DNA from 4 places in the Streptomyces sp. NBC_01433 genome. Region 2 is predicted to be linked to each of the others. Evidence: riboswitches for the same ligand, from Rfam matches in the RefSeq annotation. Region 2 holds a riboswitch; each other region holds the start of a gene.
What was found. Region 2 has a riboswitch for cyclic di-AMP ahead of OG413_RS30360 (LysM peptidoglycan-binding domain-containing protein). Riboswitches for the same ligand answer to the same signal wherever they lie in the genome.
Positions count from the first base shown of each region.

Region 1: another riboswitch for cyclic di-AMP. It lies ahead of OG413_RS32790 (LysM peptidoglycan-binding domain-containing M23 family metallopeptidase); the one in region 2 lies ahead of OG413_RS30360 (LysM peptidoglycan-binding domain-containing protein).
Region 3: another riboswitch for cyclic di-AMP. It lies ahead of OG413_RS15365 (transglycosylase family protein); the one in region 2 lies ahead of OG413_RS30360 (LysM peptidoglycan-binding domain-containing protein).
Region 4: another riboswitch for cyclic di-AMP. It lies ahead of OG413_RS05610 (C40 family peptidase); the one in region 2 lies ahead of OG413_RS30360 (LysM peptidoglycan-binding domain-containing protein).

Region 1 covers NZ_JAPEPM010000002.1:1,179,430-1,186,987, reverse strand. The annotation lists gene OG413_RS32815 (aspartate aminotransferase family protein) at 1-49, shown strand, start outside; gene OG413_RS32810 (helix-turn-helix domain-containing protein) at 180-788, shown strand; gene OG413_RS32805 (DUF6126 family protein) at 865-1,041, shown strand; gene OG413_RS32800 (tyrosine-protein phosphatase) at 1,116-1,928, opposite strand; gene OG413_RS32795 (alpha-galactosidase) at 2,141-4,237, shown strand; cyclic di-AMP (ydaO/yuaA leader) riboswitch at 4,533-4,690, shown strand; gene OG413_RS32790 (LysM peptidoglycan-binding domain-containing M23 family metallopeptidase) at 4,696-5,655, shown strand; gene OG413_RS32785 (SGNH/GDSL hydrolase family protein) at 5,819-6,667, shown strand; gene OG413_RS32780 (STM4011 family radical SAM protein) at 6,664-7,558, opposite strand, start outside.
Region 2 covers NZ_JAPEPM010000002.1:631,875-639,432, reverse strand. The annotation lists gene OG413_RS30375 (PHP domain-containing protein) at 1-882, opposite strand, end outside; partial or broken gene OG413_RS46955 (plasmid stabilization protein) at 998-1,102, shown strand; gene OG413_RS30370 (SpoIIE family protein phosphatase) at 1,244-3,751, shown strand; gene OG413_RS30365 (FAD-dependent oxidoreductase) at 3,785-5,221, opposite strand; cyclic di-AMP (ydaO/yuaA leader) riboswitch at 5,678-5,864, shown strand; gene OG413_RS30360 (LysM peptidoglycan-binding domain-containing protein) at 5,869-6,777, shown strand; gene OG413_RS30355 (GMC oxidoreductase) at 6,963-7,558, shown strand, end outside.
Region 3 covers NZ_JAPEPM010000001.1:3,401,027-3,408,584, forward strand. The annotation lists gene OG413_RS15350 (lipopolysaccharide assembly protein LapB) at 1-2,045, shown strand, start outside; gene OG413_RS15355 (cytochrome P450) at 2,042-3,511, shown strand; gene OG413_RS15360 (transglycosylase family protein) at 3,652-4,608, shown strand; cyclic di-AMP (ydaO/yuaA leader) riboswitch at 4,899-5,078, shown strand; gene OG413_RS15365 (transglycosylase family protein) at 5,082-5,813, shown strand; gene eno (phosphopyruvate hydratase) at 6,135-7,415, shown strand; gene OG413_RS15375 (septum formation initiator family protein) at 7,541-7,558, shown strand, end outside.
Region 4 covers NZ_JAPEPM010000001.1:1,298,581-1,306,138, forward strand. The annotation lists gene OG413_RS05600 (peptidoglycan DD-metalloendopeptidase family protein) at 1-766, shown strand, start outside; gene pcrA (DNA helicase PcrA) at 851-3,289, opposite strand; cyclic di-AMP (ydaO/yuaA leader) riboswitch at 3,548-3,709, shown strand; gene OG413_RS05610 (C40 family peptidase) at 3,708-4,871, shown strand; gene OG413_RS05615 (hypothetical protein) at 4,983-5,336, opposite strand; gene OG413_RS05620 (C40 family peptidase) at 5,705-6,751, shown strand; gene OG413_RS05625 (GNAT family N-acetyltransferase) at 6,852-7,558, shown strand, end outside.

The DNA.
Region 1 (7,558 bases), 550 kb from region 2:
GTGGGACTTCGGGCGGACCCTGGTGAAGCAGGCAGTCGCCAACCGCTGAGCGCCACCGGCGTCAACCGGCACCCGCGGCACCTGCGGCACCCGTCGACCGGCACCGGGTCGGCGTCCGTGGGATTTGCCTCCGAGGTAAGAAATTTGCCTCGGAGGAAAGATCCTGGCCCAATAAAGGTATGAATCCTCCGGACGGAGGGGTGCCCGAAGAACTCCCCGGCGTCGCACCCCGCCTGCGCGAACTGCGCCGCGGCCGCGGTCTCACCCTGGAGAGCGCCGCCCAGCGGGCAGGGCTTTCCCCGGCCCACCTCTCCCGGCTCGAAACGGGCCGCAGGCAACCCTCGCTGCCGATGCTGCTCGGGCTCGCCCGCATCTACGGTACGACGGTTTCCGAGCTGCTCGGGGAGACACCTCCCGAACGTGACGCGATCGTCCGCGGCGGCCGCTTCGAGGGCGCCGAGGCCGACGGCTGGATGTATCAGCAGGCGGGCGGCTCCGGCCGTGCCATGCAGGCACTGCGGGTCAGAGTGCCGTACGGCGCCCAGGGCGATCTCGTGCGGGTCCACCCCGGCGAGGAGTGGCTGTACGTCCTCGACGGCCGGCTGCGGGTCATCCTGGGGGAGACGGTGCACGACCTCGCCCCCGGCGACAGCGCGCACTTCGATTCGCTCACCCCGCACCGGATCGCGGCCGTCGACCGCGGCGGCGCGGAGCTGCTCTTCGTCCACTCACTGATGCAGAGCCCCGCCGCCGAGCTGTGTCTCGGCAACGGGATCCATCGGCGCTGACCGGGCCGTCGGCCCCGTCGCCGCACCTGCTCCATCCTTCGCTTCACCGGCCGTGAGGCCGGCAGAGAGGACTGTCATGTCCGATTCCGAGCACTACGACCCCCTGACCCCGCAGCGGCCCAAGAACTACGACCCGCATGAGCGGAAGATGCCGCGCGGGGTCGTGATCCGGCTGTTCGCGTACCTGGTGGCCGGACACGTCATCGCGGGCTTCCTCTACCTGCTGTTCGCCGTGGCCGGCGGCAACAAGTAGTAGTCCCGACCGCCGGGCGAGGGCCTGGGGCGATCCGCCGCCCGGTGCGATCCGCGCCGGGGCGACGGGCGCGCCTACGCCGGCTCCAGCAGGCGCCCGCGCAGCCGCTCCCGGGTCTCCGGGGTGATCTTCAGGCCCTCGGTGAGGTAGCGGTCCGTGGTTCCCCAGGTCTCCTCGATGGCGGTGAAGGCCGCGGCGAGGTACTCGGCGTGCGCGCCGAACAGCGGGTTCAGGAGCTCCAGCACCTCCTGGGACATCCCCGTCTCCGACATGTCGGTGCGCCGCACCCGGTACCGGCGGTGCGCGTCGTTGGACTTGAGGTAGTCGGCCTCGATGGCGTCGCGCTCCACGCCGACGGCGAGCAGGGACACGGCGATCGAGAGACCGGCGCGGTCCTTGCCCGCGGCACAGTGCATCAGGGCGGGGACGCTGTCCTCGGCCAGGGCGTGCAGCACCCGGCTGTGCTCGGCGGTGCGGTCCCTGATGATCGACCGGTACGAGGTGATCATGCGGTCCGCACCCTTGGTGCCGGAGAGGATCGAGCGCAGCTGCTCGACGTCGCCGTCGCGGACCAGCCGCCAGAACTCCGCGCCGTCGGCGGGGTCCGAGAGCGGGATATTGACATTGCGCACCCCGGCCAGGTCCACGTCATGGCCGTCGAGCTTCCGGTCGGCGGCGCTACGGAAGTCGAAGACGGTGTGCAGACCGAGCCCGCCGAGGATCGCCGTGTCCTGCTCCGTGGCGTGTGCCAGGTGACCGCTGCGGTAGAGCCGCCCGAACGCCACACGGCGCCCGTCCGTCGTCGGGAGCCCGCCCACGTCCCGGAAATTGCGCACTCCGGTCAGCTCGGCTTCTGTCGGCGGGACCTGCGGCACCTGCTGCGTCACGGGTGGCTCCTGGGGTGTCTGGCGTCGGCGCTGCTCGCCGATGAGGGCACTCTTGTGACGATACGACATCGGTTCCTCGGGCAATCATCTCGACCGCGTGACGCTCTGCCGCGCGACCGTCCGCACGTTTCGGCCAGTCATGCCGCGAGGGCATTGCCCCTCACTGCGGGGATGGTTGATGATGCGCGAAACTGTTCGAATGTGGGGGAATGATGATCGAGACTGGTGTCACGGGCCGGACCTGGGTGCTCGACGGTGCGACCGGCAGCTATGCGCTCCACCTCACCGACCGCGATGAACTGGTTCATCTCCACTGGGGGCCGCGCCTCACGATGTCCGCGGCCGAGGCGCTGGCCGCCGTGCCCTTCCCGCCCGGTCCGGGCTTCGAATCCCCGCTCGACGGCCGTGAGGAGTACCCGGTCGAGGGCGGCCCCCGATTCGTCCGCCCGGCCCTCTCCGTACGGACCGCAGAGGTCCGGGGAACGCAGTGGGCGTTCGCGGAGGCCGAGACGCGGGGCGACGAACTGCGGCTCGGCTTCACCGACGCTCTCCACCGGCTCGCGCTGACCCTGCACTACCGGATGCGCGGGGACTCCGATGTCATCGAGCGCTGGGCCACCGTCACCCACGCCGGGCCGGACGGCCCGCCCCTGGAGCTGCTGCGCGCCGACGCGGCGACCTGGACGCTGCCGGCCCGTGCGGGCTGGCGGCTGAGCCAGCTCCACGGCAGCTGGGCGGCCGAGTCCCGGCTGGTGCGGTCGGAACTGACGTACGGCGAGAAGATCCTCTCCAGCCGCCGGGGCCACACCGGACACCAGCACCTGCCCTGGGTGGCGCTCGACGCGGACGCCGCGGCGACCGAGGAGCACGGCGAGGTGTACGGCTGCGCGCTGGGCTGGTCCGGGTCCTGGCGGATCGCCGTGCACCAGCTGCCCGACGGCATCGTGCAGATCACCGGCGGCGCGGGCTACGACGAGTCCGGGCTGCTGCGGCTCGCGCCGGGGGCGTCGTACACCACACCCGTCTTCGCCGGGCTGTGGAGCCCGGACGGATTCGGCGGGGCGAGCCGCGCCTGGCACGCCTGGCAGCTGGCCCATGTGATTCCGGACGCCGAGGCGCTGCGCCCGGTGCTCTACAACTCCTGGGAGGCGACCGGGTTCGACATCGCCGAGGAGCAGCAGCGGGCGCTCGCGGTGCGGGCCGCGGAGATGGGTGTCGAGCTGTTCGTGGTGGACGACGCCTGGTTCGGGCGGCGCACCAGCGACCGGGCCGGACTCGGCGACTGGACGCCGAACCCCGAGCGCTTCCCCGGCGGGCTGAAGCCGCTCGCCGAAGAGGTGCGCGGGCTGGGCATGCGGTTCGGCATCTGGGTCGAGCCGGAGATGGTCAACCCCGACAGCGATCTCTATCGGGCCCACCCCGACTGGGTCCAGCACGTCCCCGGGCGGACGCGGACGGAGTTCCGTCATCAGCTGGTGCTCAACCTGGCCCGGCGGGACGTGCGGGAATACCTGTGGGAGCGGCTCGACACCCTGCTCTCCAGTGCGCCGATCGACTATGTGAAGTGGGACTTCAACCGCTGCTTCACCGATGCGGGCTGGCCGGGCGAGGAATATCCGCAGAAGCTCTGGATCGAGCATGTGGACGCGTTCTACGCGCTGCTGGACCGGTTGCGTGCCGCGCACCCGGGTGTGGCCTTCGAGTCCTGCTCGGGCGGTGGGGGCCGGGTCGACCTCGGGGTGCTCGCCCGTACCGATCAGGTGTGGACCTCCGACAACACCGACCCGCTGGACCGGCTCGCCATCCAGGAGGGCTTCGGGCAGATCCACCCGGCGCGGGTGATGGCCGCCTGGGTCACCGACAGCCCGAACGTGCAGCTGAACGGGCGGGCGAGTTCGCTGCGCTTCCGCTTCGTCAGCGCGATGGCCGGGGTGCTCGGGGTCGGCGGGGACCTCACCGAGTGGAGCGAACGGGAGCTGGCCGAGGCGCGGGACTGGGTGTCCCTGTACAAGGAGATCCGCCCGGTCGTGCAGCACGGCGCCCTCCACCGGCTCGCGGCTCCGCGCGGCGGGCTGAGCGCGGTGCAGTACGTGCGGGGCGAGGAGACCGTGGTGCTGATGTGGCTCGAAGCGCAGCGGTACGGGCAGCGGCCCCCGGCTCTGCGGCTGCGCGGTCTGGTCCCCTCGGCGGCGTACGTCTGCCAGGACACCGGGACGGTGTACGAGGGATCGGTGCTCCTGCACCAGGGGCTGCACACGGGGCTGACGGGAGATCTCGACGCGCGGGTGCTGAGGTTGCGTCAGAGGTGATGGCCATGTCATGTCCGTATTGGTGCATTTGGTGGAGCATGCACCGCTTGTGGGGGAGATGGTGACCCGCTGGTGAGCGGGATCATATCCGTGACGGTGTGTGGTGGCGGCGCCCGGAGGTAATCCGGGCGCCGCGCGGAAAGCCAAGATCCGTAATCCACGGAGTGTCACCGGAAATCCGAACCGAAATTGAATCGAGGATTCCGGTACGCAACCGATGGCTTGTTCCTGTCGTCCTGACTCGTTTACGGTCACCGTCAATCCGGACGGACCGCCTAATCCTGCCGCCGCCCGGAATTCACACCCACCCACATACGCGTGGCAGGAGCGGGGGACCCAGGTAAGCCGCCGGCCCGGAGAGATCCGGACCGGCTCGGGGTGAAGTCGCAGCCAGCGACCGGGCATCTCCAGCCCGAACCCGACAGCTCACCTCGTAGGCGCCGGAGAGGAATGCCCCCATGCCCGCACAGGGTAAGCACCGTCGTACGAAGACCGGCCCGATCGCCCGCGGTGTCCTCGCCGCAGGGACCGGCGGCGCCGTCCTCGCCCTCCCGCTGATCGGTGCCACCGGAGCGCACGCCGCGGAGAAGGCCGCGCCCGCCGCCTCGGTCGCCGCCGCGCACACCGCCCCCGGTGCCGCTGCGGCGAAGACCGCGCCGAAGACCTACTCCGTGGTCCCCGGCGACTACCTGTCGAAGATCGCGGCCGAGCAGAAGCTCAAGGGCGGCTGGCAGAAGCTGTACCAGGACAACCGCGATGTCGTCGGCGAGAACCCGAGCCTGATCTTCCCCGGCATGAAGCTGACCCTCGGCGCCAAGGCGTCCGGCTCCGCCGCCGCCTCGGACGCCGCGCAGTCCGCGCCGGCCCCCTCGAAGGCCGAGCCGAAGAAGGCCGCCCCGGCTGCCCCGAAGGCGAAGCCCGCCCCGAAGACCACGTCCTCCCCGGACTCGTCCGCCGCGGCCGGCAAGTCCACCACCTCCACGAACACCAGCGCCTCCCAGGGCGACAGCTCCGGCTGGACGACCCCGGTGGCCAACGCCAACGTCACCACCCAGTACCGGGCCTCCGGCGCCAGCTGGTCCAGCGGCTACCACACCGGCTCGGACTTCCAGGCCGCCTCGGGCACCGTCGTCCGCGCCATCGGTCCGGGCACCGTGGTCTCGGCCGGCTGGAGCGGTTCGTACGGCAACGAGGTCGTCATCAAGCACGCCGACGGCATGTACTCCCAGTACGCCCACCAGTCCTCGCTCAACGTCTCCGTGGGCGAGACCGTCACCGGCGGCCAGCAGATCGGCCTCTCCGGTTCCACCGGCAACTCGACCGGCCCGCACCTGCACTTCGAGGTCCGCACCGGCCCGAGCTACGGCTCGGACGTCGACCCGATCTCCTACCTGCGCCAGCACGGCGTCTCCATCTGATGGAGCGGTAGCGAGCGGTTCTCGCGGGGGCGGTGCGCACGAGCGCACCGCCCCCGCACTTATTCCGGCTTTACCAAAAACTGACCGGGTGGTCTATCTCACCACCCGTCAACCCCGTAATACGGTCGCGTAGGTCACATTCGAAGGTGCAGGATATGCGCTTGTGGCAGACGATTCGAGAATCAATCAACCAGGCATCATCGGGTCGTACGCGGCGATTGGCGACAGCTTCACCGAAGGCGTCGGAGACCCCGGCCCCGACGGGACCTTTGTCGGCTGGGCGGACCGCTTCGCCGTGCTGCTGGCGGACCAGCTCCCGGTCCCCGACGCAGCGACGATCCCGGAGGATTCCCCGCACGGGAATTTCCGGTACGCCAATCTCGCCGTACGCGGACGCCTTCTCGACCAGATAGTCGAGGAGCAGGTACCCCGTGCCAAGGAACTGGCCCCGGACATGGTCAGCTTCTGCGCGGGCGGCAACGACATCATCAGGCCGGGTACCGACCCCGACGATCTGGCCGAGCGCTTCGAGCGCGCGGTCGCCGATCTGAGCGACGCGGTCGGCACTGTCATGGTCACCACCGGATTCGACACCCGGGGCGTGCCGGTACTGCGGCACATGCGCGGCAAGATCGCGACGTACAACATTCATCTGCGGGCCATCGCGGACCGCTACCACTGCCCCGTCCTGGACCTGTGGTCCCTGCGCTCGGTGCAGGACAGGCGTGCCTGGGACGATGACCGGCTGCATCTGTCGCCCGAGGGACACACCCGGGTCGCGCTGCGCGCGGCACAGGTCCTCGGCGTCGACGTACCGGCCGATCCGGACCAGGCGTGGCCGCCGCGCGCCCAGCGCGGCACCTTCGAGGAACGGCGCGACGACATCCACTGGGCGCGCGACTACCTGGTCCCATGGATCGGCCGAAGGCTGCGCGGCGAGTCCTCCGGCGACCACGCAGAGGCGAAGCGCCCGGACCTGCTTCCCCTCCGACCGGACCTGCTTCCCCGCTAAGGGGCATCCCGCAGGACCGTCAGGGGAAGTGCACGCCGGGACGGGCTCGGCACCACGAGCCCGTCCGGCGGCGTGATCCCGCTGCCCGGAGCCGGTATCCGCTCCAGCACACCGCCCGCGAACACGTCGTACAGCGGCAGCGTCTCCAGATGCACATAGCCGATGTGGCAGTCGCACACGCTCAGCGGGCAGGCCCGCGGACCCAGCGCCCGCCGGTAACTGCCGTCGTACAGATTGCCCAGCTCCGCGCGGACGAAGTGACACCGCCGCACCGTGCCGTCGCCGTCCACCGAGATGACCGACTCACCTGTCCGGCAGGGCAGCCCGGCCGAGCGGTGCGGATGCCTGCTGTACGGGAACAGCGGGTCCAGCGCCGTCCAGCGGTCCGCCTCCTCGTCCGTGTAGGTGTGCCCCTCTGCGGCGTTGACCCAGAGATAGACCTCGTCGGGCAGCGCGGCCCGCAACCGCCGCGCCTCGTCGAGATGATCGTCGAAGCCGACCACCCCCACGCTGTAGCGAACCCCGCGCCCGGTCAGCTCCCGGCACTTGCCGAGGAAACGCTCGTACGGCGTCTGCCCCGGGTGGTACGTGCACCACAGCGCGACCCGGTCCGTATCGGCCCCGTCCAGCCAGTCGGTACGGCCGCTCAGATTGGTCTGGATGGCCACCCGGCCGACCTGCGGAAGCAGCGACAGCTCGACCAGCGCGCGCCGGTACCAGGACCGCACCAGCCCCTCGCCCCACGGCGTGAACAGCACGGACAGCCGGTCGCCGGTCTGCTCCGCCGCCCACGCGGTGAACCGCTCCAGCGCCGCCCGGTCCGCCGTCAGCTGCTCCCGGCTGTCGCGCCGCTTGGCGAACGGGCAGTACGGACAGTCGTAGTCGCACGAG
Region 2 (7,558 bases):
TGCGTCCGTATCGATGGCGAAGAGCACGCCCGCCTCGACGGCCCGGCGCAGCAGCCGTCGCGGCGGATCCAGCCGCTCGGGGCGGCAGTTGATCTCCACCGCCGTTCCGGACTCGGCACACGCGGCGAAGACCCGGTCCGCGTCGAACTCCGACTCCGGCCGGCTCCGGCCCGCGACGAGGCGCCCCGTGCAGTGGCCCAGCACATCGGCGTGCGGGTCGCGCACCGCCGCTTCGAGCCGCCGCGTCATCGCCCGCGCCTCCATGCGCAGCTCGGAGTGCACCGACACGACGACCACATCGAGCTGTTCCAGCAGCTCCGGTTCCTGATCGAGCGAGCCGTCCGGGAGGATGTCGCACTCGATGCCGGTGAGCAGCCGGAACGGCGCCCACCGCTCGTTGAGCTCCGCCACCACCTTCAGCTGCTGTTGCAGCCTGTGCGCGGACAGCCCGTTCGCGACCGTCAGCCGGGGGGAGTGATCGGTGAGGACCGCCCACTCGTGGCCCAGCTCAGCGGCCGTCCGTCCCATCTCCTCGACCGGGCTGCCACCGTCCGACCAGTCGGAATGCAGATGGCAGTCGCCCCGCAGCCGCGCGAGCAGTGCCTCGCCCCCCTCGGCGAGCGGCACCGTGGCCTCCGCCTCCAGCCGGTCCAGGTACTCCGGCGCCGTGCCCGCCAGCGCCTCACGGATCACCTGGCCCGTCCTGGGCCCGATACCGCTCACCTTTTCGAGAGTCCCGTGCGTCACCCGTTCCGTGAGCTCGTCCCCGGACAGGTCCTCGACCGCCTCGGCTGCCCGCCGGAACGCCCGTACCCGGTATGTGGCGCCCTGCGAACGCTCCAGCAGAAACGCGATCCGCCGCAAGGCGGTGGCCGGATCCATCAGTACCTCCCTGGCGGAACGGCGACAGCCGTTGACCGGGGACTTCCGGGGCTGTCCGCAACCAGCATCGCCGGATGCCCACCGGCCCGCACGGCGGCGAGCGAGGCGGGTCCCGGGGCCGACCAAGGACCAGCTGTACGGGGAGGCGAAGAAGCGGAACATCGAGCGCCGCTCCTCGACGATGAACAAGCAGCAACCGCGTAACGCCCTGGGCGGCTGAACCTCGACGGAGCGCACCGCGTCGGCCGCGACGGGAGCCGCAGCCCGCCACGCGCGGGCGAAGGGGCGGTTCCCGCTCGGCGCGTTCGGGTCGCGGTTCGCGAAGGTGCGCGGCACGGCGGAAGGGGAGCATGCTGGCTGTGTGACCCGGCACGGCGCCACCCGGCACACCCCGCCCGACGAGAGCGGGGCTGTGGCCGGGGCGGCGAACAGCGGCCGAGTACCGGACGAGCTTTCCCTGGTGCTCGCACAGGCAGCCGTGAGCGCGGTCGAGTCCACCGGGGGATACGCCGGCGGCGTATACCTGCGGTCGTCGACGCCCGGACTGCTGCGGCTGGCGGTACTCGCGGGGCTGCCCGGTCCGCTGTTCCGCCCCTGGTGGCGTATGCAGGTCAAGCGGCCCTTCCCGGTGTCCGAGTCCTACCGCTCGGGCAGGGCGGTGCTCCTCGCGGACGCGGAGGAGGCGATGCGCCGCTTCCCGCAGTTGATGGCAGGGCTGCCGTTCCCCTTCGGCTCGCTGTACGTCCCGGTCATGGCCGGCGGCGGCAGAGCGGGCGTCCTGTTCGTCATGCGCGCCGCCACACCGGGGGAGCCGGTGGCGCCCGCCGAGAGCGGGCGGCTCCAGCGCATCGCCCGGCGGCTCGGCCAGGGCCTCGAGGAGCTCGGATCCGGCGGCACACCGTGCCTGTGGGACCGCGAGCCGCTGCCCGTCCAGTTGCCCGCGGCCATCGCGCCGCCGCTGCGGATCGGCCGCTTCGACTGGGAACTCGGCAGTGGCGCCGTCACCGCCGACGAGGAGATGTGCGCGATCCTCGGCACCACGCCCGCCGAATTCCCGGGCACCGTCGACGCCCTCGCGGCGCGGCTGGTGCCGGAGGACGTGTACGGACTGTGGGCACTCGCCCGCCAAGCCGTCGAGCCGGACGCCTCCGTCGTACGCAGGATGCGGCTGCGGGGACCCGACGGCCGCTCGCACCTGCTGGAACTCTCGGGACGCTGGGTCCACCCGACCGGCGACGGAGCGGCGAGCCACCTGACCGGCTTCGTGGTGGATCTCGGCGCCGGGCCGGTCGTCGCGGAGGCGGCCGAACGGATGCCCCGCGGCATCTTCTCGCTCGACCGGCTCGGCCGGATCACCTATGCCAATCACCTGGCCGAGGACCTCCTCGGCCGCACCCGGGCGGAGCTGGTGGGACGCGTCCTGTGGGAGACCCTGCCGTGGTTCGGGCACCCTGCCTACGAGGACCACCACCGGGCCGCGCTGCTCTCCGACGAAGCCGTCCACTTCCTGGCCCGCCGCGCCCCGAAGGAATGGCTCTCCGTCTCCATGTACCCCGGCCACGACGGGGTGACGGTGGTGCTCAGCGCCGCGGAACAGCCGGCCTACGCGCCCGGGTCCGTCGTCGTGCCGGGCACCGGGCTCGGCTCCCCGGCCGACCGTTCCGCCGCCCTGTACCGGCCGGTCGCCCTCGCCATCGCGCTGACGGAGGCCGTCACCGCCCGCCAGGTGTCCGCCGTCGTCACCGAGGAACTGCTGCCCGCCTTCGGCGGCAGGCAGCTGGCGATCTACCTGCTGAGCGAACGCCACCTCTATCTGGCCTGGGAGACCGGCTTCCCCAAGGGCTTCCTCGACCGATTCGACGGGGTCGGTCTCGACGCCCGTATTCCCGGGGTGGAGACCCTCACCTCCGGCCGCCCCATCTTCTTCGAGTCCATGGAGCGCCTGGGGCAGGCCTATCCCGGCATCCCCATGGACGCCGACGTCGGAGCGCGGGCCTTCCTGCCACTGATCGCCTCCGGGCGGCTGGTCGGCTCCTGCATCCTCGGCTTCGACCGGCCGCGCGGCTTCAGCCCGGAGGAGCGCACCGTCCTCACCGCCCTGGCGGGGCTCATCGCACAGGCCCTCCAGCGGGCCCAGCGGTACGACAGCGAGGCGGCGCTGGCCCGGGGCCTGCAGGACGCCCTGCTGCCGCACCGGCTGCCCGAGATCGAAGGCGTCGGCACGGCCGCCCGGTACCTCTCCGGCACGCAGGGCATGGATGTCGGCGGCGACTGGTACGACGTCATCGAGACCGGCCGCGGTCTCGCCCTGGTCATCGGCGACGTACAGGGACACGGTGTGGCAGCCGCCGCGACCATGGGTCAACTGCGCAGCGCCGTACGCGCCTTCGCCCTCGGCGCACGTGATCCGCAGGAGGTGATGAGCGGTACCAACAGGCTGCTCATCGATCTCGACCCCGGCCAGTTCGCCAGTTGCTGCTACGTCGTCCTCGACCCCGTCACCGGTGTCGTCCAGGCGGTGCGGGCGGGGCATCCGCAGCCCGTGCTGCGCCATCCCGACGGCACGACGGAGGTCCTGGACCTCGTCGGAGGTGTCGTCCTCGGCATCGACAGCGAGGCGGTCTACCCGGTCACCGAATTCCGGCTCGACCCCGGGGCGATGCTGGCCCTGTTCACCGACGGGCTCATCGAGCGCGCGGGGACCGACATCGACGAGGGCATCGAGCGACTGCGGAGCGGCATCGCCGCGCTCGGCTCGGCGTCGCTCGGCGACATCGCGGACCGAGTGATCGAGGAGGCCGGGCAGGCCGACGACCGGCCCGACGACATCGCGCTGCTGCTCGCCTCCCGCTGGACGGCGGCGGACTGAGCCGCCACCGTCCAGGGGTGCGGAGCCGACCGGTCAGGAAACGGCGGGAGCGTCCGCCGTACCGGAAGTACCGGAAGTACCGGAAGCATCCGACGTACCCGACGTATCGGAAGCGCCGGACGCGTCCAGCATCGCGGAGCGGTCCACGACCTTGATCCGCTCGCGGCCCTCGGCCGCACCCAGCGCCTGCTCGTGCGCGTCCAGGCGGTGCCAGCCCTCACGGGTGGTGTAGCGGACACCGCGCTCGTCGAGGAAGGCGACGACGGCGTCCGGATCCGGCTGCGCCGGGGCGGGCAGCCGGCCCTCGGCGCGGTCCTCCAGCAGGCAGGCGACCGTCTCGTTGGCGTCACCCTTGGTGTGCCCGATCAGGCCGATCGGACCACGCTTGATCCAGCCGGTGACGTACACGGACGTCATCGGCTCCTCACCGGCGATGACGCGTCCGGCGGCGTGCGGGACGGTGCCGGAGGACACGTCGAAGGGGAGCTTCGCGAGCTCCTGCGAGTAGTAGCCGACCGCGCGGTAGACGCTCTGCACGTCCCAGTCGGTGAACTCGCCGGTGCCCCGGACATTGCCCGTGCCGTCCAGCTCGGTCCGCTCGGTCCGCAGACCCGCCACGCGGCCGTCCTCGCCCAGGACCTCGACCGGCGACTCGAAGAAGTGCAGGAAGAGCTTGTGCGGCCGGTCGCCGACGTCGCGGATCGCCCAGTTCTCCAGCGTGGAGGCGACCATGTTGGCCTGCTTGTTGCCCCGCCGGGTCTCGATGGACCCCGCGTCGTAGTCGATGTCCTCGGGATTGACGATGACCTCGATGTTGGGCGAGTGGTCCAGCTCCCGCAGTTCCATCGGGCTGAACTTCGCCTGGGCCGGACCGCGGCGGCCGAAGACATGCACTTCGAGTGCCTTGTTGGCCTTGAGGCCCTCGTACACGTTGGCCGGGATCTCCGTCGGCAGCAGCTCGTCGGCCTTCTTGGCGAGTATGCGCGCCACGTCCAGGGCGACGTTCCCGACGCCCAGTACGGCGACCTTCTCCGCCGTCAGCGGCCAGCCGCGGGGTACCTCGGGGTGCCCGTCGTACCAGGAGACGAAGTCGGCCGCTCCGTAGGAGCCGTCCAGCTCGATCCCGGGGAGGCCGAGCGCGCGGTCGGCGTCGGCGCCGGTGGAGAAGATCACGGCGTCGTAGAAGGACCGCAGCTCGTCCAGCCCGATGTCATGGGGGTAGTCGACGTTGCCGAACAGCCGCAGCTGAGGCTTGTCCAGTACCTGGTGGAGCGCCTTGACGATGCCCTTGATCCGCGGGTGGTCCGGGGCCACGCCGTAGCGGATCAGGCCGAAGGGGGCGGGCATGCGCTCGAACAGGTCGATCGATACGCCCGGGTCCTGTGCGGCTTCGGATTTGAGCAGCGCGTCCGCTGCGTAGATCCCGGCGGGACCGGCTCCGACGATGGCGACGCGGACGGGGCGTGTCATGGCGTGTTGTTCCTTAGGGCGGGCGACGCGGGCAGGGGGTGGCAAGCCGCGGAAGTAAGGCTTGGCTTACCAGTCTCCACCGCACACGTTAAGCCCTGCCCCGGCCGGACCTCGGGCCGGGGTCGTGTGAAGCCCATCAGCCCGCCCCAAGATGCCCGAATTCGGCAATATGGGCGATTTTCCAGAATTGGGCTTTTCGCTCGGGAGGGCCGTCCGGGCGATATGTGATCTTCGAGGCGTGGAGCAAAACGACCTTTTCGGACTCAGTGGCGAGAGTCACGTTCCGGACCCCTGACGGCGTGACGCGTCGCCCGGTTCCCTTCTGTGCCGGGAAATTTGACTTCGCGCTGTGGGATTGCTGACGGGCATTTCCATGAATTGATCTTGCGGAAGAATTGCGATCAAGAATTCGGGGCTTGTTCTGCTCGGCCTTTCTCGCCTACGGTCACCGTCAATCCGGATGGAACGCCTAATCCTGCCGCCGTCCGGCAATCGGACCTACTTACGTACGGCAGGAGCGGGGGACCCAGGTAAGCCGCCGATCCGGTATCCGGCTCGGCTCGGGGTGAAGTCGCATTCGCGTGCGACCAGGCAACTCCAGCCTGAACCCGACAGCTCACCTCGTAGGCGACGGAGAGGAATTCACCATGCCCTCAATGGGTAAGCACCGTCGTTTCAAGGCCACTTCGCTGACCCGCGGCATCATCGCCGTGGGCGCGGGCGGAGCCGCACTCGTACTTCCGCTGGCCGGTGCGACCGTCGCCTCGGCGGCGCCCGCGCAATCCGCCGCCGCCGAAAAGGCTCCTACTGCCGTATCCGCCAAGGAAATTGCCGTCGGTAAGGGCACGGTCACGACTCATTCCGTGATCGCGGGTGATTCCCTTTCCAAGATCGCCCGTGCCTATTCCCTCGGTGGCGGCTGGCAGAAGCTGTACGAGGACAACCGGGACGCCGTCGGTGGCAACCCCGACCTGATTCACCCCGGTCTGAAGCTGTCGGTCGGCGCCACGTCCCAAGCCGGGTCCAAGTCCTCTGACGTGTCGTCGGACCGGGGTGCGGGTGGCGACCGTGCCGACCGCTCCGAGCGGACCGCCGCGCCGCAGGCCGCGAAGGGTGCCACCGGCACCGCCGCCACGACCGAGGCGAACGACGCCACCGGCACCGCGAACGGCGTCGCCGACGTCACGACCGACGCCGACACCACCACCGTCCCCGCCGAGCAGCCCGCGACGTACACGGACGATCTCGACGGCTGGATCAAGGAGTCGCTGGCCGTCATGGCCCAGCACGGCATCCCCGGCAGCTACGACGGCATCCACCGCAACATCATGCGCGAGTCGTCGGGCAACCCGCAGGTCGTCAACAACTGGGACTCGAACGCCGCCGCCGGAATCCCGTCCAAGGGACTCCTCCAGGTCATCGACCCGACCTTCCAGGCGTACCACGTGCCCGGTACGTCGATGGACAGCCTCGACCCGGTCGCCAACATCACCGCCGCGTGCAACTACGCCGCCGACAAGTACGGCTCGATCGACAACGTGTTCGGGGCCTACTGATACCTGGCAGTGCCGGTAGCGAGAAGAACCGATGGGCGGTGAAGGGGCTTCAGGCCCCTTCACCGCCCATCGGCGATTGCGGATCATGCCGGGCATCCGGTGCAAGTTACCTACAGGTATGTAGTGACTTACCACGCGATCGACAGTAGAACCTGTTGCACTCTGTCGAGAGTGAGGGAAGTCACATGAGTGACGCTACCATGCAGAATGCGGGATCCAAGAGGGTCTCGCGCCGAAGATTCATCACAGGAACAGGTTCTCTTCTCGGAGCCGTGGCCCTTACTGGACACCCGGCCGCGGCGCGGGCGGCGACCGCGGCCGTGCCCGCTCCGATCGACCCCGGCGTCCATGTGCCGGTCCTGGTGATCGGCACCGGGTACGGCGGTTCCGTCGCCGCCCTGCGCCTCGCCGAAGCGGGCGTCGATGTGCACATGATCGAGATGGGGATGGCCTGGGACACCCCGGGCCCGGACGGCAGGATCTTCGCCAACACGACGAGCCCGGACTACCGTTCCTACTGGCTGCGCACCAAGACGAAGCAGCCGCTCAGCAACTTCCTCGGCTTCCCGATCGACAGGAACGTCCCGCGATACACCGGGATCCTGGACGCCGAGGAGTTCGCCGGCATCACGGTCTACCAGGGCCGCGGTGTCGGTGGCGGTTCGCTGGTCAACGGCGGTATGGCGGTCACGCCCAGGCGGGAGAACTTCGGCGCCATCCTCCCTTCGGTGAACGCCGACGAGATGTACGGCACGTACTACCCGCGCGCCAACGCCGGGCT
Region 3 (7,558 bases), on a different contig from region 2:
CGCCCGGCGACACACCTCCCGGCGACCACCGCTCCGACTTCCGGGACGGCCAGTTCACCGGCCCCGTCCAGGGCAACGGCGTACAGAACAACAACTACTACGGACCCGGCCCGCACCACGCCCTGCCCGCGGTCGCCCACTGGCCGCGGCTCGACCGGGCCGACCCGGTCGCGCTCGGCGTACGACGTACCCGCAGGCTCTCCGACGAGCCGGTCCTCCCCGCCTACACGGAACGGGACTGCGACGCGGGACTGGGCGCCCTGGTCCGGAACGCCGCCCGGTCCGGCGGGCTGGTGCTGGTGACCGGCGAGCCGCTCTCGGGGAAGACCAGGACGGCCTGGGCGGCGCTGTTCGGCAACCTCTCCGGTGAGACGAGGATCTACGCGCCCTCGCCCGGAACGGACCTGCGCGGTCTGCCCGCCGTGCTGCGCGGCCGGGGCGGCGAGAACACCGTCGTATGGCTCGACGACCTGGAGGGCCACCTCGGAGAGAAGGGCCTGACCGCGGCGGTCCTGGCCGAACTCGTGCAGCAGAGCACGCCGGTGATCGCCACGATGGGCGACGAGGCGTACGACCTACACCGCTTCGGCGCCTCCCCGAGCGCCCGGCTGCTGATCGGTGTCGAACCGGTCGAGCTGAGCTGCGAATGGAGCCCGGCCGAACTGGCGCGGCTGGACGGGCCCCTCTCCGACCACCGGCTGTCGGGCGCGCGCGGCGAACGCGGCGACCGGGGCGTCACCGAGTACCTGGCCATCGGCCCGGAGCTCGCGGACCAATGGCGTCGCGCCGGCCGCCGCACCGGCGCCCACCCGCGCGGATACCTGCTGGTGCGCGCCGCGATCGACCTGGCCCGCTGCGGGGCGCGGGGCGAGGTGGCGCTGGATGTGCTGCGCGCGGCGCACCGGATGTACGGGCCCGATGACGTCCGGGCCGAGCGGGAGAGCTTCGAGGACGCCCTGGCCTGGGCGACCGGCATCCAGCACGGGGTGACCGGAATGCTCGTGCCGGGCCGGGGCGAGAACACCTGGCGGGCGTACGGCTCTCTGGTCGCGGACGCGGAGGACCAGGCTCAGGGCTTCACCTCTCCCGTGCCCCTGGAGATGTGGCTGCTCGCGCTGGAAGCGGTACGGGGTGTCGCCCGGTTCCGGACCGTTGTCTTCGAGCGGGCCCACGCGGTGCTGGAGCGCAGGGCGGCCGGCGACCCGGACGTCCTGATGGCACTCGGCCGCATCGACCGGGAGTTCGGCGACGAGGCGGCCGCGGAGCGCTGGTTCCGCGGGGCGGCGGACGCGGGCAGCACCGAGGCGGCCGGTGCGATGGGGAGACTGCTCGCCGCCCGGGGCGACGGGGCGGCGGCGATTCCGTATCTGGAGATGGCGGCCCGTGCGGGCGACGTCGAGGCGCAGGGCGCGCTCGGCGCCGCCCTGGCCGACCGTTCGGTGCACTGGCTGACCCGGGCCGCGGAGGCGGGCGACGGCGCGGCTGCGCACCGGCTGGGCGAACTGTCGACAGGGGTCGGGGACAACCATGAGGCGCGCCGCTGGTACGTCAGGGCCGTGGAGATGGGGCACGAGGAGGCCGCGGGGAGCCTGGGCAGCCTGTTCCACGAGTGGCACGAACTGGAGGTGGCGGAGCGCTGGTACCGCAGGGCCCTGGCCCATACGACCAGCGGGTCGATGTACTACCGGGCGGCGAACAGCCTCGCGCTGGTCCTGAGGGAGCGGGACCCCGACGACCCCGAGGTCGAATCGCTCTACCGGGCGGCGGCCGAAGCGGGCAGCGTCAGCGCGGCCACCAACCTCGCCAACGACCTGCGTGACCGGGGCGAGACCGAGGAGGCGCGGCGCTGGTTCGAGGTGGGGCACGCACGGGGCAGTTACTACGCCGCCGCCGCGCTGGCGGCCATGCTGTGGGACCAGGGGGCGGAGGCGGAGGCCGAGGAGTGGTTCCACAAGGCGGCCGAGGCCGGGCACCACGAGGCCGAGGACATCCTTGCCGAGCTGGCACGGAACCGCCCGATCGCGCCGGATAACGTCGAGGGGTGAACGCCAGCCCCGCCGAGCCCCCCGCCGACGTCCCTTTCCCCGCCTCCGCTCCCGCCGACGCCGACGCCGACGCCCCCGCCCCCGTCTGCCCGCACGCCCCCGGTGCCTCCGCCGACGCGCCCGCGCAGACCGACGCAGCTCCCACTCCCGCGCAGGCCCCCCTCGCCCCCGCCCCCGCCCCCGCTCCGTCCCCCGCCCCCGAACTCTTCACCTGGGAGTTCGCCACCGACCCGTACCCCGCCTACGCATGGCTCCGCGAGCACAGCCCCGTACACCGGACGACGCTGCCCAGCGGGGTCGACGCCTGGCTCGTGACGCGGTACGCGGACGCCAAGCAGGCCCTCGCCGACTCCCGGCTCTCCAAGAACCCGGCGCACCACGCCGGGCCGGCGCACGCCAAGGGGAAGACGGGCATCCCGGGGGAGCGCAAGGCGGAGCTGATGACGCATCTGCTGAACATCGACCCGCCGGACCACACCCGGCTGCGCCGGCTCGTGTCCAAGGCGTTCACCCCGCGCCGGGTCGCGGAGTTCGCGCCCCGCGTGCAGGAGCTGACGGACCGCCTCATCGACGACTTCATCGAGGAGGGGAAGGCGGACCTCATCCACGACTTCGCCTTCCCGCTCCCCATCTACGCCATCTGCGATCTGCTGGGGGTCCCGCGCGAGGACCAGGACGACTTCCGGGACTGGGCGGGCATGATGATCCGCCACGGCGGCGGCCCGCGCGGCGGGGTCGCCCGGTCGGTCAAGAAGATGCGCGGCTATCTCGCGGAACTGATCCACCGGAAGCGGGAGGGCCTGGGGGACGAGGGGGACGGCGATGATCTGCTCTCGGGGCTGATCCGGGCCAGTGACCACGGCGAGCACCTCACCGAGAACGAGGCCGCGGCGATGGCCTTCATCCTCCTCTTCGCCGGATTCGAGACCACGGTCAACCTCATCGGCAACGGCACGTACGCCCTGCTGCGCCACCCCGAACAGCGCGCGCTCCTTGAGCGCTCGCTCGACGCGGGGGAGATCGGCCTGCTGGCCACGGGCATCGAGGAACTGCTGCGGTTCGACGGACCGGTGGAGCTGGCCACCTGGCGCTTCGCCACCGAGGCGCTGACGCTCGGCGGACAGGAGATCGCCGCGGGCGACCCCGTGCTCGTCGTGCTCGCCGCGGCCGACCGGGACCCGGAACGGTTCGAGGACCCGGACCGGCTCGACCTCGCACGGAGTGACAATCAGCACCTCGGATACGGGCACGGCATCCACTACTGCCTGGGGGCACCGCTCGCCCGCCTGGAGGGACAGGCCGCTCTCGCTACGCTGCTGAGACGCCTTCCGGGGCTGCGACTTGCGGGAGAACCCGCCGATTTGCGGTGGCGTGGCGGGCTCATCATGCGGGGATTGCGCACGCTCCCCGTGGAGTTCGAGCCGGGGCGGCGACTGGGCGAAGGTGACGCTGCGTCAACTCTGTGACTTTCACGTGATCTCCGCTGCATCGACTTGTGACACACGTTCGAGTCCCGCTAGGTTCACCGTTCGACGCATCAGTCGGGCGTCAGGTGACTCGTCAACCACTCAGTACCCACTCGTCAGTCGCACGGAAGGCAAACCCCATGGGCTCCGCGAACGGCAGGCACCGTCGCCCTCGTCAGGCACCCGCCATCGTCGTCGCCGCGGGCGTGACGGGATCGGCCATCGCGATTCCGCTGCTCGGCGCGACCGGCGCACACGCCGCCGACGCCTCGACCTGGGACCGGGTCGCGGAGTGCGAGAGCGGCGGCATGTGGAGTGCCGACCTCGGCAACAGCTTCTACGGTGGGCTCCAGTTCTCGCAGGACACCTGGTCGGCCTACGGCGGCACGGCGTTCGCGCCCCGGGCCGACCTCGCCAGCCGTTCGCAGCAGATCTCCGTCGCGGAGAAGGTCCTGGACGACCAGGGCCCGAAGGCGTGGCCCAGCTGTGCGGTGATCGCCGGACTCGCGGTGGACGGTGCCCTGCCGGGCGTCGACCCGGGCGGCACGCCGTCCGCCGATCCGTCGGACACGGCGACCTCGCCGGGCGAAGCGGACGCGGGCGACGCGCCCGGCGAGGCCGCCGACCCCTCGACCACCCCTGCCACCCCGGACGGGACCCCTTCTCCGACGACGCCCGAGGACTCCGCGAAGCCCGAGGGTTCCGCGAAGCCCGAGGACTCATCGGCGCCGGAGGGCTCCGCCGCGCCTGACGCCTCGAAGGACACGGACCGCAGCGGCGGAAAGCACCGGGGCACGCCCGCTCCCGAGAAGAGCCGGGCGGCGGACGGTGACGACGGGCGCGAGTCCGGCCGGCACGCGTCCCGGGGCGACGGCGAGGCGCGCGACGGCGCGACGGAGCGGGCCGGCGGCGACTACACCGTCCGGCCGGGCGACAGTCTCTGGGCGATTGCTGACGCACAGAAACTCTCCGGCGGATGGACCGCGCTGTACGAGGCCAACAAGGACACACTCGGCTCGGACCCGGACCTGATCCTGCCCGGACAGAACCTGGATCTGGACCTCGGCGAGCGCTCCGAGGGCGCTGCGGCCAACTGATCCAATACGGGAAAGCGCCCCGAAAACTGGGGTAGTTCAGGGGCCTATGTCCACTTATGCATAAGTGAGACATGGGTCTCTTTGCTTCAACTGGCGTGTTCCGTCCGCCGGATCCGCCCGCATCCCCCCCGACCTGCGGAAACGTCCCTTCGGTGAGGGCAAGTAAGGGCTGATTGACCGGTATGTCCATCTTTGAATGTAGGGGTTGCCTGTGTTTACGGTCGGAACCGCTCGCACCGCGGGCCCCGTCGATCGTCACGCCGAATCCTGCCGTCGGTCGAAGGGAACAGACGCGTAAAGCGCCGTAGGCAGGAGCGGGGGACCCAGGTAAGCGCCGGGCCCGTTCGTCTCGTCCCGTACGAGAGGATCAGGACCGGCTTGGGGTGAAGTCGCGTGCTAGGACATGCGACCGGGCAACTCACTTGGCCCGAACCCGACAGCTCACCTCGTAGGCGTCGGTGAGGAGACGTTCCATGCTGCTTCACAGCAAGGGCAAGCACCGCCGCCCGTCCAAGGCCGTCCGTGTCGCCACGCTCGCCGGTGTCGCCGGTGCCGCCGTCGCCGTCCCGCTGATGGGTGCGACCGGCGCCTCTGCCGCCTCCGTCGAAACGTGGGACGCCGTCGCCCAGTGCGAGTCCGGTGGCAACTGGTCCATCAACACCGGCAACAGCTACTACGGCGGTCTGCAGTTCTCGCAGTCCAGCTGGGCCGCCGCCGGCGGTACGCAGTACGCCCCCCGTGCCGACCTGGCCTCCAAGTCCCAGCAGATCGCCACCGCCGAGAAGCTTCTCGACATGCAGGGTCCCGGCGCCTGGGCCTGTGCCGGTGCCGGCAACCTGAGCAACGACGGTGTGGACCCGGGCGTCGACACCGGCTCCGGCCAGACCGCGGCCAAGCAGGAGCAGGCTCAGCCGCAGCAGCAGGCCCAGCCGAAGCAGCAGGAGCGCAAGGCCGAGCAGCCCACCTCGCGCAGCGAGCAGCGCACCGCCCCGAAGGCCGAGACCCCGAAGACCGTCACGACCCCGACCGGCCAGAAGGTCGCCAAGGGTGATGGCGAGTACAAGGTGAAGTCCGGCGACACCCTGAGCAAGATCGCTCAGGAGGAGGGCGTCAAGGGCGGCTGGCACAAGGTGTTCAAGCTCAACGGCGACATCGTCAGGGACGCCGACCTGATCTTCCCGGGTCAGCAGCTCCACCTGAAGTAGTCCGGCACACGGCTTCTCCTCCCCCTGAGGGGGATGTCCGGCGGCATCTCCCTCGGTCCAGGTTCCCCGGCCCGGCGCGCTCTCCCCCGTGCGCGCCGGGCCGGGGTTCTTGTGCGGCGACCCGCGCCGCAATCGTTCAACCCTTGTAGTTACCGGTCAGTAAATTTCTGGACCTTCGTCCTGTATTGCACGGCCTTGGGTCCTTTTTCGTCCCAGGAGACGGGCGGTCGGCCGCCCGATCGGGCCGGGCCGGTTAGGCTCGTGTCGCAAGGCCGCAGTGACCCTGCACAACCAGTGTCATATCCCAGAAGGAGATGCCTCGTGCCGTCCATCGACGTCGTCGTAGCCAGGGAAATCCTCGACTCCCGGGGAAACCCCACGGTCGAGGTCGAGGTTGGCCTCGACGACGGCAGCACGGGACGTGCTGCTGTTCCGTCCGGCGCCTCCACCGGTGCGTTCGAGGCCATTGAGCTTCGCGACGGAGACCCCAACCGCTACCAGGGCAAGGGCGTCGAGAAGGCGGTCCTCGCCGTCATCGAGCAGATCGGCCCGGAGCTCGTCGGTTACGACGCCACCGAGCAGCGCCTCATCGACCAGGCGATGTTCGACCTGGACGCCACCGAGAACAAGGCGTCGCTCGGCGCCAACGCCATCCTCGGCGTCTCGCTGGCCGTCGCCCACGCCGCGTCCGAGGCGTCCGACCTGCCGCTCTTCCGCTACCTCGGCGGCCCGAACGCGCACCTGCTGCCCGTTCCGATGATGAACATCCTGAACGGCGGCTCGCACGCCGACTCCAACGTGGACATCCAGGAGTTCATGATCGCCCCGATCGGCGCGGAGTCCTTCTCCGAGGCCCTGCGCTGGGGCGCGGAGATCTACCACACGCTGAAGAAGGTCCTGAAGACCAAGGGCCTGTCCACCGGACTCGGCGACGAGGGCGGCTTCGCCCCGAACCTGGAGTCCAACCGCGCCGCCCTGGACCTCATCGTCGAGGCCATCAAGGAGGCCGGTTACGTCCCCGGCCGCGACATCGGGCTCGCGCTCGACGTCGCCGCGTCGGAGTTCTACAAGGACGGCAAGTACGAGTTCGAGGGCAAGTCCCGCTCGGCCGCCGAGATGACCGAGTACTACGAGGAGCTCGTCTCCGCGTACCCGCTGGTCTCCATCGAGGACCCGCTGTACGAGGACGACTGGGCCGGCTGGAAGGTCATCACCGACAAGCTCGGCGCCAAGGTGCAGATCGTCGGCGACGACCTCTTCGTCACCAACCCGGAGCGCCTGGCCCGCGGCATCGAGGAGGGCTCCGCGAACGCCCTGCTCGTCAAGGTCAACCAGATCGGTTCGCTGACCGAGACCCTGGACGCCGTCGAGCTGGCCCAGCGCAACGGCTTCAAGTGCATGATGTCGCACCGTTCCGGTGAGACCGAGGACGTCACCATCGCCGACCTCGCCGTCGCCGTGAACTGCGGTCAGATCAAGACCGGCGCCCCGGCCCGCTCGGACCGCGTCGCCAAGTACAACCAGCTGCTGCGCATCGAGGAGATCCTCGACGACGCCGCGGTGTACGCGGGCCGCTCGGCCTTCCCGCGCTTCAAGGGCTGACACCCCGGCACCCGGGGGCCGGTCACCGGCCCTTCGGGGGTTCGAGGCACCAGCCTCCGTCCGTCCCCGCACTCGGTCCCGTACCGTGTGCGGGGACGGACGTGCGTAATGGGGAGGCGGGAGACATGGCCGGGAAGGACCGC
Region 4 (7,558 bases), on a different contig from region 2:
GGGCCGTTCCGCGAACCGCGGCCGGGCCCGGCGGCGTACGCCCGCCAAGCGTTCCGCACTGCTCACCGTCGCCGTCCCCTCCGCCTGTGTCATGAGTGTCGCGGGCATCGCGGCCGCCTCCGTCGGCGGACTCGGCGGCGGCGAGGAGAAGCAGGACGAAACCGTCTCGATGGCGGCCGCCGACCCCAGCACCGTCAAGCCCGTGGCCTCCAACAACAAGCTGGACACCCAGCTCGCCCGGCTCAGCGCCGATGCCGACGACTTCCGGGACCGCGCCAGCCGCACCCAGGAGCGCATCGACCTGAAGGAGCGCCAGGCCGCCGACAAGAAGAAGCGCGCGGACGAGGCGGCACGCCGTGAGGCGCTGCGTCCCAAGTTCGTCCTGCCGGTCAAGCAGCACGGTCTCAGCGCCTACTACGGCCAGGCGGGCGTCAACTGGATGTCCGTCCACACGGGCATCGACTTCCCCGTCTCGTACGGCACTCCGGTGATGGCCGCGACCGACGGCACCGTGCGCACCCAGTGGAACAGCGCCTACGGCAACATGGCGATCGTGACCATGGCCGACGGCACGGAGACCTGGTACTGCCACCTCAGCAGCACGAGGATCCGCTCGGGCCCGGTGAAGGCCGGTGACGTCATCGGGTACGCCGGGGATTCGGGCAACTCCACCGGCGCACATCTGCACTTCGAGGTACGGCCCGGCGGCGGCGCGTCGATCGACCCGCTGGCGTGGCTCCGCAGCCACGGCGTCAACCCGACCTGATGTGACGTCCCGCCCTTGAGGGGACGTCCCCGACCTGATGTGACGTGGTGACAGGCCCGCGGGCCTGTCACCGCCCACGAGCCCCTAGAGCTTCTCGACCGGTGCGTACCGCAGGAGCAGCTTCTTGGGCCGCTCGTCGCCGAAGTCCACCGTCGCCTTCGCCTGGTCGCCGAATCCCTCGACCGCCGTCACCGTGCCCAGCCCGAACTGGTCGTGCGTGACCCGGTCGCCCACCACCAGCGTGACCACCGGCTTGTCCGCACTGCGGCGGGTGGCGAAGCCCGACGGGCCGGAGCGCGAGCGGGACGAGGACAGCGAGGACGTGATGCCGGAGGTCGGCCCGGCCGGAGCCGCCATCGGCCCCTTCCGCTTCCACTCCAGGTGCTGGTCCGGGATCTCCTCCAGGAACCGCGACGGCGGGTTGTACGACGGCTGGCCCCAGGCGCTGCGCATCGCGGCCCGGGTCAGATAGAGCCGCTCACGGGCGCGGGTGATGCCGACGTAGGCGAGCCGCCGCTCCTCCTCCAGCTCCTTCGCCTGGCCGAGCGCCCGCATGTGCGGGAAGACGCCGTCCTCCATGCCGGTCAGGAACACCACGGGGAATTCGAGGCCCTTGGCCGTGTGCAGGGTCATCAGCGTGATGACGCCGGAGCCGTCCTCGTCCTCGTCCGGGATCTGGTCCGAGTCGGCGACCAGCGCGACCTTCTCCAGGAACTCGGCGAGGGTGCCCGCGCCCTCCTCGTCGCCGCGCTCCTGCTCGAATTCGAGCGCGACGGCGGCCAGTTCCTGGAGGTTCTCGATACGGGTCTCGTCCTGGGGATCCGTGGACGCCTGGAGCTCGGCGAGATAGCCGGTGCGCTCCATGACCGCCTCCAGGACGACCGCGGGCCCGGCGCCGGACTCGACGATCGTGCGCAGCTCCTCCATGAGCGTGTTGAACCGCTTCACGGCGTTCGCCGAGCGGGCCGCCATGCCGTACGCCTCGTCGACACGGCGCAGCGCCTGCGGGAAGGAGATCTTCTCGCGCAGCGACAGGGCGTCGATCATCGCTTCGGCGCGGTCGCCGATGCCGCGCTTGGGCACGTTCAGGATGCGGCGCAGGGGGACGGTGTCCTCGGGGTTGGCGAGGACCCGGAGGTAGGCCAGGACGTCCCGGACCTCCTTGCGCTCGTAGAAGCGCACCCCGCCGACGACCTTGTAGGGCAGGCCGACCCGGATGAAGATCTCCTCGAAGACACGGGACTGGGCGTTCGTCCGGTAGAAGACGGCGACGTCACCCGCCTTCGCGTCGCCCGCGTCGGTCAGCCGGTCGATCTCGTCGGCGATGAACTGCGCCTCGTCGTGCTCGGTGTCGGCGACATAGCCGGTGATCCGGGCGCCCGTGCCGGCGTTCGTCCAGAGGTTCTTGGGGCGGCGGCTCTCGTTCCGCTCGATCACCGCGTTGGCGGCGGAGAGGATCGTCTGCGTGGAGCGGTAGTTCTGCTCCAGCAGGATCGTGGTCGCGTTCGGGTAGTCCTCCTCGAACTGGAGGATGTTGCGGATGGTCGCGCCGCGGAAGGCGTAGATCGACTGGTCCGCGTCACCGACGACGCACAGCTCGGCGGGTGCGTCGGCCTCCCCGGACGGGCCCACCAGTTCGCGTACGAGCGTGTACTGCGCGTGGTTGGTGTCCTGGTACTCGTCGACCAGGACGTGCCGGAAGCGGCGGCGGTAGTGCTCGGCGACGTCCGGGAACGCCTGGAGCAGGTGGACCGTCGTCATGATGATGTCGTCGAAGTCCAGGGCGTTGGCCTCGCGCAGCCGCGCCTGGTACAGCGCGTACGCCTGGGCCAGGGTCTTCTCGAAGCCGTCGGCGGCCTGACCGGCGAAGGTCTCCTCGTCGATCAGCTCGTTCTTCAGGTTGGAGACCTTGGCCGTGAACGACTTCGGCGGGTAGCGCTTCGGGTCGAGGTCCAGATCGCGGCAGACCAGGGCCATCAGCCGCTTGGAGTCGGCGGCGTCGTAGATCGAGAACGACGAGGTGAAGCCGAGCCTCTTCGACTCGCGGCGCAGGATCCGTACGCACGCGCTGTGGAAGGTCATGACCCACATGGCGTTGGCGCGCGGTCCGACGAGCTGCTCGACGCGCTCCTTCATCTCGCCCGCGGCCTTGTTGGTGAAGGTGATCGCGAGGATCTGGCCGGGGTGCACGCCCCGCTCGGCGAGCAGATGGGCGATCCGGTGGGTCAGCACCCGGGTCTTGCCGGAGCCGGCACCGGCGACGATGAGCAGCGGCGAACCGGCGTGCACCACGGCGGCGCGCTGTTCGGTGTTCAACCCGTCGAGCAGCGCCGCGGCGTCGATGACCGGCCGCGGGGCACCGTCGCGGTAGTAGCCGTCGCGGGGCGGCGGGGGCGCGTCGAAGACGCCCTCGAAGAGACCCTCCGGCACCGCTTCGGGTGCGTGGTCCTCGGGAGGCGGCGGGGGCCCTTCCTCCGAGTTCTGGAGGCCGGTCAGGAAACTGTCGTCAAAGAGGCTGCTCATCGCTTGACGAGTCTAGGCCGCCCCACTGACAGCCCGTGGCCGCTTCGGGTACGAGACCTCCCGGGCGGGCACGCAAGGAGAGCGCGCGGCCACGCCGCGTGAGGGAAACGGGGCGGCGCCCGGTGTCGGCGGACCCGATCCATCAAGGTCACGAAAATGTATCGGGCATATCGAACATCAACCTTCACAGCGGCACCACGGGTTGGCTAGCGTGCTCCGTCGGGCGCCCCGTACCCCCTTGAGGCGAACCACGCCGAGCGGACGCCCCCGCCGAATCCGTACTGCCCTCACGGCTGTCCGGAACCGGGGACCCACCAGCAGCACCGGGGTGAATCGGTCCTCCCCCACGGGACCGTAGGGCAGCCTTCCGTTCCGCCCGAACCCGACAGCTAACCCGGTAGGCGGTCCACGGAAGGAGATGCCGGCCTTGGCCTCGCATCGCAAACCGCGCACGAAGGTGCGCACCACCACCCCTGCCGTCGGGCTGACGACAGTGGCACTGGCCTCCGTCACCCTGCTCTCCACGCAGAGCGCGACGGCCGCGCCCGCGGAGCCCAGGCCCGGGATCGAGGAAGTCCGGACGAAGGTCGACGACCTCTACCGGCAGGCGGGGACCGCGACCCAGCAGTACAACCGGGCGAAGTCCGCCTCCGTGACCCAGCGCGCCAAGGTCGACGCCCTCCTGGAGGACGCGGCCAGGCGCACCGACAAGCTCAACGAGGCCCGCCGCACCCTCGGGAACTACGCGGCGGCGCAGTACCGCACCGGCGGAATCGCCCCGACCGCTACCTTCTTCCTCGCGGACGACCCGCAGGCGTACTTCGACCAGGACCAGCTGATGGACCGGATGACGGGCCAGCAGCAGAAGGCCGTCGCCGACTTCCGTACGCAGCAGTCCGAGGCGGCGACGAAGCGCACCGAGGCCGTGAAGAGCCTGGAGACGCTCACCGAGTCGCAGGCCACGCTGCGGTCCAGCAAACGGAACGTGCAGGCCAAGCTGACCGAGGCACGCACCCTGCTGTCGAAGCTGACCGCCGAGGAGAAGGCCCGGCTGGCGGAGCTGGAGCGCAAGAAGAAGGCCGAGGCCAGGATCAAGGCGGAGAAGCTGGCCCGCCAGCAGGCCGCCGAGGCGGAGGCCGAACGCAAGGCCGGGGAAGAGGCCGCGAAGAAGGACGGCGGCGGCGGGACCGGCGGCGGCACGGGAACCGGTTCGGGGTCGGACAGCGGCTATGCCGCCAAGGCGGAGAAGGTCCTCGCGTTCGCGCGTGCCCAGATCGGGAAGCCGTACGTCTGGGGCGCTACGGGTCCGGCCTCGTACGACTGCTCCGGGCTGACCCGGGCGGCGTGGAAGGCGGCGGGGGTCGACCTTCCCCGCACCACCTGGGACCAGGTCAAGGTCGGCACCCGGGTGGCCACCGCGGATCTGCGGCCGGGGGACCTGGTCTTCTTCTACGACGACATCAGCCATGTCGGCATCTACAAGGGCGACGGCATGATGATCCACGCGCCGAAACCGGGCGCGAACGTGCGCGAGGAGTCGATCTACTACATGCCGATCTACGGCAGCGTGCGCCCCGCCTGATCACGCCCTGACCGGTCCGGCCGGCGAGGCCCGGCGAGGCCGCCGGGTCGGGCCGGTCATGTTGTGATCAGGACAGGTCAGGTCAGGTCGGGACAGGTCGGGACACGCCGCTCAGGTCCAGAGCGTGGCGATGAAGATATTGGCGACCGTCAGCCCGCCCACCGCGGCGAACGCGCCCTTGTCGACCTTCTCCTCGTCCCGCTTGATGTAGACGAGCGCGAGGATGACGACCAGGATCAGCATCTTCACGCCGATCTTGATGTTGTTCACCGTCTGGTCGTCGGCCTGATTGAGCCCGACCAGGGCTATACCGGTGACCAGCATCGTCAGCGCGCCGTGCAGCATGGCCGGCACGAAACGGGCCGTGCCCGCGCCCATCGCCTTCATCTGGGTCAGAAAGCCGCCCAGCAGCGAGGCGATACCGATGATGTGCAGGGCGACGAAGGCATTGATGAGTACGTCCATGGCTCCGCAGCCTAGCCCTGGCCATATCACCACCTCGCACCCAGGTGCGGCATCCTTTGCCGCTTCCTTGCGAACTTCGCCCGAACCAGTACGAATTGCCTGCCTCTGTGGCAGTATCTCCGGTCGCTTGACCATAACGAAACGCCACATGTGGGCAATAACTGTCATGGCGAACCTTTTCCGTGCCCCGGGCTTAGCGTCCCTTCCAGGTGACCGGCACTCCAGCGCCGCTTCGTGTCCGGGGCGGCATCCGGTCACCGCGCCGCGAGATCCGGCGGCGGGCCACTTCCCTGTGGTGTTCCGCCGCCGGACCTCGCGGGCCCGCCGGTAGCCCCCGGCGGGCAGCCGACAGGAAGGATGCAGCCCTCGTGGCCGCGCACCGGAAACCCAAGCAGCGCCTGTTCAGCGGCTCTGCTGCCCGCACCGCAGCCACCCTGGCGCTCGCCGGGGCGGCGACCGCCACCACCGCCACCGCCCCCGCTCACGCCGAGCCCCTCACCACCGCGGCCCAGGTCAACGCCAAGGTGGACCGGCTGTACCACGACGCGGAGGTCGCCACCGAGAAGTACAACGGGGCGAAGGAGCAGGCGACCGCGAGCGCGAAGTCCGTCGACGCCCTGCGCGACGAGGCCGCCCGCCGGACCGCACGCCTCAACACCTCGCGCCAGGAACTCGGTTCGCTGGCCGCCGCGCAGTACCGCACCGGCGGCCTCTCCCCGGCCGTCCAGCTGGCGCTCTCCTCCGACCCCGACCAGTACCTGCAACGCGCCGCCTTCCTGGACCGGGCCGGCGACCGGCAGGCCGGGGTGCTCAACGGGATCCGACGGCAGATCACCGAGGTCGCCCACGTCCGGGCGAGGGCCGAGGAAGAGCTCGGCACCCTGGCCGCCCGCCAGGCGGACCTGAAGAAGCACAAGGCGGCGATCCGCACCAAACTGGCCGACGCCCAGCGGCTCCTGGACACCCTGACCGGCGCCCAGCGCGCCGACTACGAGCGCTCGGCGGACGCCCGCCACGGCGGCACCGCCGATCGCGGCATCCCGCGCGGCTCGGCCACGGCCCCCAACGCCCGTGCCGCGCAGGCCGTCGGCTTCGCGTACGGGGCGATCGGCAAGCCGTACGTCTGGGGCGCCACCGGCCCCTCCTCGTTCGACTGCTCCGGCCTCACCCAGGCCGCCTGGCGCTCGGCCGGTGTCTCGCTGCCCCGCACCACGTACACCCAGATCAACGCCGGACAGCGGGTCTCGCGCTCCGAACTGGCCCCCGGTGACCTGGTGTTCTTCTACTCCGGGATCAGCCATGTCGGGCTCTACATCGGCGGCGGCCGGATGATCCACGCGCCGCGCCCCGGCGCCCCGGTCCGCGTCGCGCCCATCGATCAAATGCCTTTCGCGGGAGCCACCCGGGTGGCATAGTCTCCCGGCGCCGACACCGGACCCGCCGAAGGACTCCCGTATGCCGAAGGACTCCCGCACGTCGATGGACTCCCGCACGCCGCATGACTCCCGTACGCCGATGGACATCGAAGTCCAGGACTACGCCCGTACGCTCGCCCTCCGCTCCTCCGACCACTACCGGGTGGGTCCCTTCACCGTGCGGCACAACCCGCTCTGGGAGCTGAAGTACGCCAACTACGCCATCCCCGACCGGGGTGCCGAACCGACCGCGGCGGAGGTGACGGCCCTGATCGGCGCGTTCCGCGAGCGGGAGCGGATGCCGCGGCTCGAATTCCTGCCGGACTGGGCACCGGCCGTCGAACCCGCGCTGCTGGCCGCCGGTTTCACCGTGGAGAACCGGGCCCCGATCCTGGCCTGCGCCCCCGGTGCGCTGCTCCCGCCCAAGCCGGTGGACGGGCTCCGGATCGCGGTGCCGGTCACCGACGCGGAGTTCACCGACGCCGCCCGAGTCCAGCACCAGGGCTTCGGCGGCGAGGGCGAACCCGAGGAGGGGATGACCGGCTGGCTGCGGACGGCGGCGTCGGACGGCGGCGTCGTGGCCCTGGCCACGCTCGGCCCGGACCCCGCCGGAGCGGGCGGCTGCTCCATCGTGGTCGACGGTCTCAGCGAACTGGCCGGTCTGGCCGTCGCGGCCGCCTTCCGGCGCCGCGGCATCGGCGCGGCGCTCTCCGCCTGGCTGACGGCGACGGCCTTCGACCGGGGCTGCCGCACCGTCTGGCTGGAGCCGGGCGACGACGACGTGGAGCGGATCTACGCGAGCGTCGG